DNA from 3 places in the Micromonospora sp. NPDC048905 genome. Region 2 is predicted to be linked to each of the others. Evidence: riboswitches for the same ligand, from Rfam matches in the RefSeq annotation. Region 2 holds a riboswitch; each other region holds the start of a gene.

What was found. Region 2 has a riboswitch for cobalamin ahead of AB0C01_RS05260 (ribonucleoside-diphosphate reductase subunit alpha). Riboswitches for the same ligand answer to the same signal wherever they lie in the genome.
Region 1: another riboswitch for cobalamin. It lies ahead of bluB (5,6-dimethylbenzimidazole synthase); the one in region 2 lies ahead of AB0C01_RS05260 (ribonucleoside-diphosphate reductase subunit alpha).
Region 3: another riboswitch for cobalamin. It lies ahead of cobN (cobaltochelatase subunit CobN); the one in region 2 lies ahead of AB0C01_RS05260 (ribonucleoside-diphosphate reductase subunit alpha).

Annotation. Positions count from the first base shown of each region.
Region 1 is NZ_JBEZFV010000001.1:903,318-906,519, forward strand. It holds gene AB0C01_RS04300 (bifunctional 5,10-methylenetetrahydrofolate dehydrogenase/5,10-methenyltetrahydrofolate cyclohydrolase) at 1-114, shown strand, start outside; gene AB0C01_RS04305 (alpha/beta hydrolase) at 435-1,136, shown strand; cobalamin riboswitch at 1,232-1,432, shown strand; gene bluB (5,6-dimethylbenzimidazole synthase) at 1,461-2,087, shown strand; gene AB0C01_RS04315 (vitamin B12-dependent ribonucleotide reductase) at 2,143-3,202, opposite strand, start outside.
Region 2 is NZ_JBEZFV010000002.1:65,295-68,496, reverse strand. It holds gene AB0C01_RS05265 (enolase C-terminal domain-like protein) at 1-628, opposite strand, end outside; cobalamin riboswitch at 1,193-1,410, shown strand; gene AB0C01_RS05260 (ribonucleoside-diphosphate reductase subunit alpha) at 1,606-3,202, shown strand, end outside.
Region 3 is NZ_JBEZFV010000011.1:165,586-168,787, forward strand. It holds gene AB0C01_RS26135 (DUF5919 domain-containing protein) at 1-300, opposite strand, end outside; cobalamin riboswitch at 1,022-1,151, shown strand; gene cobN (cobaltochelatase subunit CobN) at 1,482-3,202, shown strand, end outside.

The DNA.
Region 1 (3,202 bases), on a different contig from region 2:
GCGTGCGCCGAGGTCGCCGGCGCCATCACGCCCCGGGTGGGCGGCGTCGGTCCGACCACCGTCGCGATGCTGTTCCGCAACGCGGTACGCGCGGCCGAGCGCGCGAGCGAGTAGCCCGGCAGGTGCGTCGGGGGAATTGCGGACAACCGCACCGCCACGGGCGCGAGTTTGCTATCCAGCGGCGCTCAGCAAGCAATACGGGAATGAGCTTGGATTCGGCCCGAGCCAGGCAACGTGTTGTTGATCACGAGCACACCGCCGCCGATCGGGCTTGTGGCTCGGCTCATAGTCATCCGCGCCTTGCTACCCAAAAGTAGCGGCATATATTTCCGCTGTCCTCGGTCGAGATGGGGCGCTCCGGTGATGCACGACGGCGTGGTCGACGACGAACTCCAGATCCGATCATTTGAATACATGCGGGCAGGAACATCATCTTGAACAGCATTCCGTCGCTTCTTCTCGTGCACGGTGCCTGGCACGGGCCCTGGGTCTGGCAGTCGCTCATCGAGCAGTTTCCGGATATCGACATCCACACCGTCGCGCTACCCAGTAGCGGCAACGACCCCGCTGCCCTCGGTGACCTCTACGACGACGCTGCCGTGGTCAAAGCCGCCGTCGCCGCCATCGACGGACCGGTCGTGGTCGTCGCCCACTCCTACGGTGGCGCACCAGTCACGGAGGCGCTCGCTGCCGCGGACAACGTACGCCGAATCGTTTATCTCGCCGCTTTCCAGCCGGATGTCGGCGATTCGCTCTTCTCCACCGCCGGCGGCGTTGCTCCGCCGTGGTGGGAGGTTCACGAGCGGACGGACCTGAAGGGCAGGGGTCACATCGAACCGTCGCAGCCCCGAGAGGTCTTCTACAGCGACGTCGATCCGGAAATCGCGGAACAGGCCGTTGCACGACTCGGGCTTCAGTCCTGGGCCTCGACGCAGCAGCCGCTGACCGAGGCCGCGTGGCGCACCATTCCCAGCACCTACCTCATTTGTGCGGCCGACAACGCTCTTCCGCCCTTCGCGCAGGAGCTCATGGCCAAGCGGGCCGAGCGGGTGTTGCGCATGAACTCCTCGCACTCGCCGTTCCTTTCTCAGCCCGCCGAGCTGGCCGCGCTGATCCGGGCGGAACTTTCCGCCTGAGGCAGACGGCGCGGGTAGCGGCCGTCGACCGGCCGGACATGCGACCGGGCGACGGACCGCCACCCCGTAGGCAGGGGCGGCCGCTATGCTGCGCGGTGGCACAAACGTTGCGAGGTGCCCCGCGCGAGTGGGGAGAATCGGGAAGCCGGTGTGAGTCCGGCACGGGCCCGCCGCGGTGACCGGGGAGCTGCCACCCACGCGTACCAGACGCAGCCACTGGCCCTGAGGGGCTGGGAAGGCGGGTGACCAGCGGAGATCCGGGAGTCCGAAGACCGGCCTCGCGTCATCGCCCCGTCAGGGGCGCGAGCGCAGCGGGAGCCTGCCTTGAACAACGGACTCTACGAGACCATCCACCGCCGTCGGGACGTACGTGCCCAGTTCACCGGGGCGCCGATCCCCGCGGAGACGTTGGATCGGATCCTCACAGCGGCGCACGCCGCGCCGAGCGTCGGTCTCTCCCAGCCCTGGGACTTCATCCTGGTCCGCGATCCTGAGCTGCGGCAGGAGTTCCACCGACACGTGGAGCGGGAGCGGGACACCTTCGCGGCCACTCTCGACGGTCCGGCGGCGGAACGCTTCGCCCGGATAAAGATCGACGGTGTACGAGAGTCGACGTTGTCGGTCGTGGTCACGTACGACCCGGAGCGGGGTGGGCCGGCCGTACTCGGCCGTCACGCGATCGCCGACGCCGGCCTCTACTCGGTCTGTCTGGCGATCCAGAACCTGTGGCTGGCCGCAACCGCCGAGCAGCTCGGGGTCGGCTGGGTCTCGTTCTACCGGGAGCCGTTCCTGCGCGACCTGCTCGGCATCCCGGCCACCGTCCGCCCGGTGGCGTGGCTCTGCCTCGGCCCGGTCACCCATCTGGAGGAGACGCCGGACCTGGAGCGGCACGGCTGGCGTCAGCGACGTCCGCTGTCGTCGGTGATCCACCAGGATCGCTGGTCCGAGTGACCCGCACACAAACGAGCCCCGGGCGCGCGAACGCCCGGGGCTCGTCGCTGACGTGTCAGCTACAGCCGCTGGTGGAGCCGCAGCCCTCGCAGACGTAGCAGCTACCGGCGGGGCGCATCTTCGTACCGCAGGTGAAGCAGAGCGGCGCGTCGGCGGCCTTGCCGATCACGGCCTCCAGCAGTTCGGTGCTGGAACCCACGCTCGGAGCCGGCTTGGCGGCGGCCACGTCGGCCATCTCCTGGGCCGGCTGGGCGACGGCCTCCGACTTGGCCGGGGCCTCCACCGGAGCCGAGGACGCCATCGCGGTGAGCTCCGCGCCGGTGACGGCGGCGGCCTCCGCGTCGGCCTCGGCCCGCAACTGGGCGGCCCGCTCCGAGGCGGTGAAGATGCCCAGCTCGGCGCGGCGCTCGTAGGGCAGGAAGTCCAGCGCCAGGCGACGGAAGATGTAGTCCATCACCGAGGCGGCCATCCGCACGTCCGGGTCGTCGGTCATGCCGGCCGGCTCGAAGCGCATGTTGGTGAACTTGCTGACGAACGTCTCCAGCGGCACGCCGTACTGCAGGCCGATGCTGATGGCCACCGAGAAGGCGTCCATCACGCCGGCCAGGGTCGAGCCCTGCTTGGACATCTTCAGGAAGACCTCGCCGAGGCCGTCGTCCGGGTAGGACGACGCGGTGAGGTAGCCCTCGGCGCCACCGACGGAGAAGCTGACCGTCTCGGACGGGCGCTTCTTCGGCAGGCGCTTACGCACCGGCCGGTACTCGATGACCTTCTCCACGGCGGCCGGCGCGGCCTCGACGGCGGCCGGCTCGGTGGCCTTGTTGGACTTGGCCACCGAGAGCGGCTGACCGACCTTGCAGTTGTCCCGGTAGATCGCCAGCGCCTTGAGGCCGAGCTTCCAGCCCTCGAAGTAGATCTTCTCGACGTCCTCGACGGTGGCCGCCTCCGGCATGTTGACCGTCTTGGAGATGGCGCCGGAGACGAACGGCTGGATGGCCGCCATCATCCGCACGTGACCCATCGGGGCGATCGTCCGCTCGCCCATGGCGCAGTCGAAGACCGGGTAGTGCTCCGGCTTGAGGCCCGGGGCGTCCACCACGTGGCCGTGGTCGGCG
Region 2 (3,202 bases):
ACAGCCGGCGCAGCTTGTCGTCGCCGTAGCCGAGCCAGCCTGCCGAGGTGGTGTAGGCGGGGTAGCCGGTCCGGTCGAGCTCGGCGAGACGGGCCGCCTTCGTGCTCTCCTTGGCCCGCAGGATGGCCAGCGCCTCGTCCCGGGTCAGCGCGTCGGACAGGTAGCGCAGGTCCGCGATGTCGACGAGCTGCTCGGGGGACATGTCGACGAGCAGCCGCCACAGCGGCTTGTCGGCGACCCGGGCGACCAGATCCCACGACGCGTTGAGGACGGCGGCCAGCGACAGGTGCACGACACCCTTCTCCGGGCCGAGCCAGCGTAGTTGCGAGTCGGAGGTGAGCAGACGGTAGACCGCGCCCATGTCCGCCGCCATCGTCGCGACGTCCACGCCGACGAGGCGCTGTGCCTGATGGACGGCCGCCGCGACGACGATGTCGTTGCCCCGGCCGATGGTGAAGGTCAGGCCGTGGCCCGCGAGTGGCGCACCGCTGCTGTCGACGCCGTCGGTGTGCAGGACGACGTAGGCCGCCGAGTAGTCGCCGTCCTTGTTCATGGCGTCGGAGCCGTCAGCGGTCAGGGAGGTGGGGAAGCGGACGTCCTCGACAGTGACGGCGGTGATCTGCGGCATGCGCTCCTCGCCCGGTTAGGCTAAAGATCAGATGATCTCTGGGAGTATACGGAGGGTCGATCCGACGCGTCAACGACGTCGATCCGTCGGGTATCGAAGACATCCAATGTTTCTGCGTGCTGGAGATTCGTCGGTGCGCGGTCCCCGTGATCGCCGTACCCGATCCGCGAGCCCTGAATGCGGTGGTACCAACATTCGCCGCGCTGGTAGGCACCTTCGACGGGCGGCACCTCGTCGTCGGCCCGGGCACTGCTGCGGCACCGCCGGCCCGATGGGGACGGTGGTGCGAGATATGAGGAGTGGTTCAGAAGATTAGATGTCCACTCCGGATAACTACATTGACGCCTAAGTATAGGTAGGGATCCTTACATCTAAAGACTTAATACATCACACCTTTCCGAATGTCGACACCTGCTCGTGTACCGCGCGCCGCGCGGGTGTCGGTCCACCGCGCCCCGGCGCGACTCGGCCTGGTCGGCGTGGCCGGTGATGACCGTCACGGAGGTCGCCGTCGACACGCCCGAGACCGACATGTGGGGTGTGACAACCGCAGCGTCCCTATATATGGTGTCGAACGCAGCTGGTTCGGCCGCTCATCCGGAGTGGTCGAGGCAAGAGGGAACCCGGTGGAAATCCGGGACTGTCCCGCAGCGGTGAGTGGGAACGACAGCCGTCAGAAGCACTGGGCCACGAAGCGGTCTGGGAAGCGACGGCCAGTAGGAGACCGGCCAACCCGGTCGTGCCCACGAGTCCGAAGACCTGCCAGCGCGCCGCGTACCCGCACCCGGGTGGGCGGCGGTCCGAGGCCGCGTGGGACGGCCGACGCCACCTGACCCACGCCGTGCCGGCGTGGCGTCCGTTGGTGTCCGTCTCCACGCGTTCGAGGGGCCATCAGGTCTCGAACTCGCGAGGAGTGAGTGGTGACAGTCACCGAGGCAGTCCCGGTCAGCGGCGACGCGGCCGTCCGGCGCACGCCGATGCAGGTGCGCAAGCGCAACGGCACCACCGAGTCCGTGGACGTCAACAAGATCGTCCGTGCGGTCGAGCGGTGGGCCGACGACCTGGCCGACGTCGACCCGATGCGGGTCGCCACCCGCACGATCAGCGGCCTGTACGACGGCGCGACGACGGCCGAGCTGGACCGGCTCTCCATCCAGACCGCCGCCGAGATGATCGGTGAGGAACCGCAGTACTCGCGCCTCGCCGCCCGGCTGCTGTCCGGCTACGTCGACAAGGAGGTGCGTCGACAGGGCGTCACCTCGTTCAGCGCGGCGATCCGGATCGGCCACGCCGAGGGCCTGGTCGCCGACGACACCGCCGCGTTCGTCGCCGCCCACGCCCCGATGCTCGACCACGCTGTCGATCCCGACGGCGACCGACGATTCGAGTACTTCGGCCTGCGCACGGTGTACGACAGGTACCTGCTGCGTCACCCCACCAGCCGGCTGGTGCTGGAGACCCCGCAGTACTGGCTGCTCCGGGTGGCCTGCGGGCTGTCCCAGACGCCGGACGAGGCGGTCGGCTTCTACCGGCTGATGTCCAGCCTGGCCTATCTGCCCAGCTCGCCGACACTGTTCAACTCCGGCACCCGACACACCCAGATGTCCTCCTGCTATCTGGTCGACTCTCCGCGCGACGAGTTGGACTCCATCTACCAGCGGTACGCCCAGGTCGCCAACCTGTCCAAGTTCGCCGGCGGCATCGGCATCGCGTACTCCCGGGTCCGGTCCAGGGGTGCACTGATCCGCGGCACCAACGGGCAGTCCAACGGGATCGTGCCGTGGCTGCGCACACTGGACGCGAGCGTCGCCGCGGTCAACCAGGGCGGCCGGCGCAAGGGCGCGGCCTGCGTCTATCTGGAACCGTGGCACCCGGACATCGAGGAGTTCCTGCAACTGCGGGACAACACCGGCGAGGACGCCCGCCGCACCCACAACCTCAACCTGGCCAACTGGATCCCGGACGAGTTCATGCGCCGGGTCGAGGCCGACGAGATGTGGTCACTGTTCGACCCGCACGAGGTACCCGAGCTGCCCGACCTGTGGGGGGAGCGGTTCGACGCCGCGTACCGGCAGGCCGAGGCGCAGGGCCGCCACGTGCGGCAGGTCCCGGCGCGGGAGCTGTACGGCAGGATGATGCGCACCCTCGCCCAGACCGGCAACGGGTGGATGACCTTCAAGGACGCCGCGAACCGACTGTGCAACCAGACCGCCGAGGACGGCAACGTGGTGCACCTGTCCAACCTGTGCACCGAGATCATCGAGGTGTCCAGCGACGCCGAGACCGCCGTGTGCAACCTCGGCTCGGTGAACCTCGCCGCGCACCTCAGCGACGGCGGCATCGACTGGGAGCGGCTGCGCGCCACCGTCCGTACCGCCGTGACCTTCCTGGACCGGGTCATCGACATCAACTACTACCCGACCGAGCAGGCGGCGGCGAGCAACCCCCGCTGGCGGCCGGTGGGGCTCGGGCTGATGGGCCTTCAGGACGTCTTCTTCGCGCTGCGGCTGCCGTTCGACTCACCGGCCGCGCGGGAGCTGTCCACCCGGATCAGCGAGGAGTTGTACCTGACCG
Region 3 (3,202 bases), on a different contig from region 2:
TATCGGGTAGAGGCCGGAGGGACTCGTGTCGCGTTCGATGACCATCGTCGGGCAGTCGACGCCCCGCATCCGCGGTAGGTAGTGCTGGACGACGCAGAGTCGGTCATCGATCAGAAGCACGTTGGCGCGAATGGACTCGTCGTAGACGCCGATGGCCAGGTGGTCTCGGACACCTGCGGGGAGCCGGTCACGAATGCGGCGGGCCAGGTTCTGGATGTTGAGTTCGGTGAGCGCGCTGAGGTGTCCGTCCGGATAGTCGTCCTCACGCTCCTGCCGCCTGATCGCCTCAGCCGGCTGGATCGAGGAACAGGCAACGGAGGCGCGTGCCGGCGCCGAGGAGCTTCAGTTCGAACGCTCACGCGCGGCTCCCTTCCCGCACCGGGGATGAGGGTCAGCATATCCAGCGATCTGATGGCGGTGCCGGGACGACATCCGGAGGGTGGATGGAAGTTATCCGCCGAGGGATCACCCACTGTGATGGATGGCGGCGGTTGCGGTGAGCAGGGTCGTGGTGTGAGTCTTCGGTCCCATCCGCACCTGCCATGCGACCCGCCTGGCTGTGCCGCAACTGTGCCGCCGCGTGGCCGTGCTCCCGAGCCCAACTCGATCTCGTCGCCGAGTTCTATGGCCACTCGCTGCCGCTCGCCCTCTACCTGACTTCTTGCATGAACGAGGCAATCCACGACTTGTACAGCATCGGCGGTCGCCCCGACCTTGCCAGAATGCACGTCCGTTTTCTCGGCTGGCTGTCGCTGACCCGCCGGCCACGCCGCGAGGCGCACGAGTAATCCAGGGCGGACCGCGTCGGTGCTGAATCGTCTACGGCATCAGCTACAACGGGAGTCATACCGACACTCGGTTCCCTCCGCCACCGGCCAACCAGCTCGCCGTCTTGTGCGTCGGGCAACCCCGCGCACCTATATTTTCCCAGGTCAATGTGATGAGCGCGGCCGGGCGGTGCCAGGGCCGGCGTTGACCGGCGGCGGAGGGGTGTGGCAGCATTCGCGGCCTGACGGCAGTGAAGGAAGTCGGTGCGATTCCGACGCGGTCCCGCCACTGTCACCGGGGAGCGATCCCCCCTCGTGAGTCACGACCGTGTGTCTGCGGTTGGAAGGCCGGGGGAGAGCGTCGATCCGGAAGCCAGGATACTTCGGCCGTCGGGATGTACCCCAGGGCGTGGACACCCGAGGAGGACCCGATGACGCACAGCGTCTCATCCATTGACGATCATCGTCATGAGCCGTTTGGCGGGCACTGCACCGCGCCCACAACCGGCCGGCCCCGCACGTCCCGGCCCGGCCGTCGCGGCGTGCGCCAGACCGCTGGCTTCCGGTACCGCTGACCTGGGCGTCCGGCGCTGACCGGCCCCGACGTCCGCGTCGCTGAGCCCGGCCGAGCCGTCGTACCGGCTGACGCCGCACCCACCCGCTTCGTCCAGGTCGCCTCCGTAGCGGCCAGGGCGTCACTCTCCGGAGCCCGCCGTGCGCATCCTGCTGCTCTCCACCGCCGACACCGACCTGCTGGCCGCCCGCGCCAGCGGCGCCGACTACCGGCTCGCCAACCCCGCGCGGGTCGCCGCCGACGAGGTGCCCGCCCTGCTCGACGGGGTCGACCTCGTCGTCGTACGCCTGCTCGGCGGTCGGCAGGCGTGGCCGGACGGCCTCGCCGCGGTGCTCGCCACCGGTGTGCCGACGGTCGTGCTCGGCGGCGAGGCGCTGCCCGACGCGGAGCTGATGGCCATCTCCACAGTGCCGTCCGGGGTCGTCACCCAGGCGTTGGCGTACCTCGTCGAGGGTGGGCCGGACAACCTGGGGCAGCTCGCCCGGTTCCTCTCCGACACGGTGCTGCTCACCGGCGAGGGGTTCGCCCCGCCCGCGCCCACCCCCGCGTACGGCGTGCACGGCGAACACCCGACCGACCCGCTGCGGCCCACCGTGGGGATCGTCTTCTACCGGGCGCACGCCCTCGCCGGCAACACCGAATTCGTCGACGTCCTCGCGGACGCGGTCCACAACGCCGGCGGCAACCCGTTGCCGATCTTCTGCGGCTCGCTGCGAGGGCTGACCACCGGCGCGGGACCGCTCGGGCTGTTCGCCCGCTGCGACGCGCTGCTGGTCACCGTGCTGGCCGCCGGTGGCGCGGTCGCCGCGGACGCCTCCGGGGGCGGCGACGAGGACGCCTGGGACGTCGGCGCCCTGGCCGCCCTGGACGTGCCGATCATCCAGGCGCTCTGCCTGACCAGCACCCGCGAGCAGTGGGCCGGCAGCGACGCGGGGCTGTCCCCGTTGGACGCGGCGATGCAGGTGGCCATCCCCGAGTTCGACGGCCGGATCGTCAGCGTGCCGTTCTCGTTCAAGCAGATCGACGCCGACGGCCTCTCGGTCTACGCGGCCGACGCCGACCGGGCCGCCCGGGTCGCCGGGATCGCCGTGCGCCACGCCCGGCTGCGGTACGTCCCCAACGCCGACAAGCGGGTCGCCGTGGTGCTCAGCTCGTACCCCACCAAGCACTCCCGGGTCGGCAACGCCGTCGGGCTGGACACCCCGGTCTCGGCGGTCCGACTGCTCGCCGCGTTCGCCGAGGCCGGCTACCACCTGGGCGACGCGCCGGTGCCCGACGACGGCGACGCTCTGATCCACGCGCTGATCGCCGCCGGTGGTCACGACGTGGAGTGGCTCACCCCGGAGCAGTTGGCCGCCGCCGAGGCCCGGATCCCGGGGCAGACCTACCGGCGGTGGTTCGACCAGGTGCCGTCCGAGCTGCGGGAACGGATGCGGGAACACTGGGGTGAGCCGCCCGGCCAGCTCTACACCGAGGGCGGGGACATCGTGCTCGCCGGGCTGCGCTTCGGCAACGTGGTGCTGCTGATCCAACCGCCGCGCGGCTTCGGGGAGAACCCGATCGCCATCTACCACGACCCGGACCTGCCGCCGAGTCACCACTACCTGGCCGCGTACCGCTGGCTGGCCGCCCCGGTCGCCGACGGCGGCTTCGGCGCGGACGCCGTGGTGCACCTGGGCAAGCACGGCACCCTGGAGTGGCTGCCCGGCAAGCGCCTCGGCCTGGCCGCCGACTGCGCCCCCGACGCGGTCCTCGGTGACCTGCCGCTGGTCTACCCGTTCATCGTCAACGACCCCGGCGAGGGCACCCAGGCCAAACGTCGCGCGCACGCCGTGGTCATCGACCACCTGGTGCCGCCGAT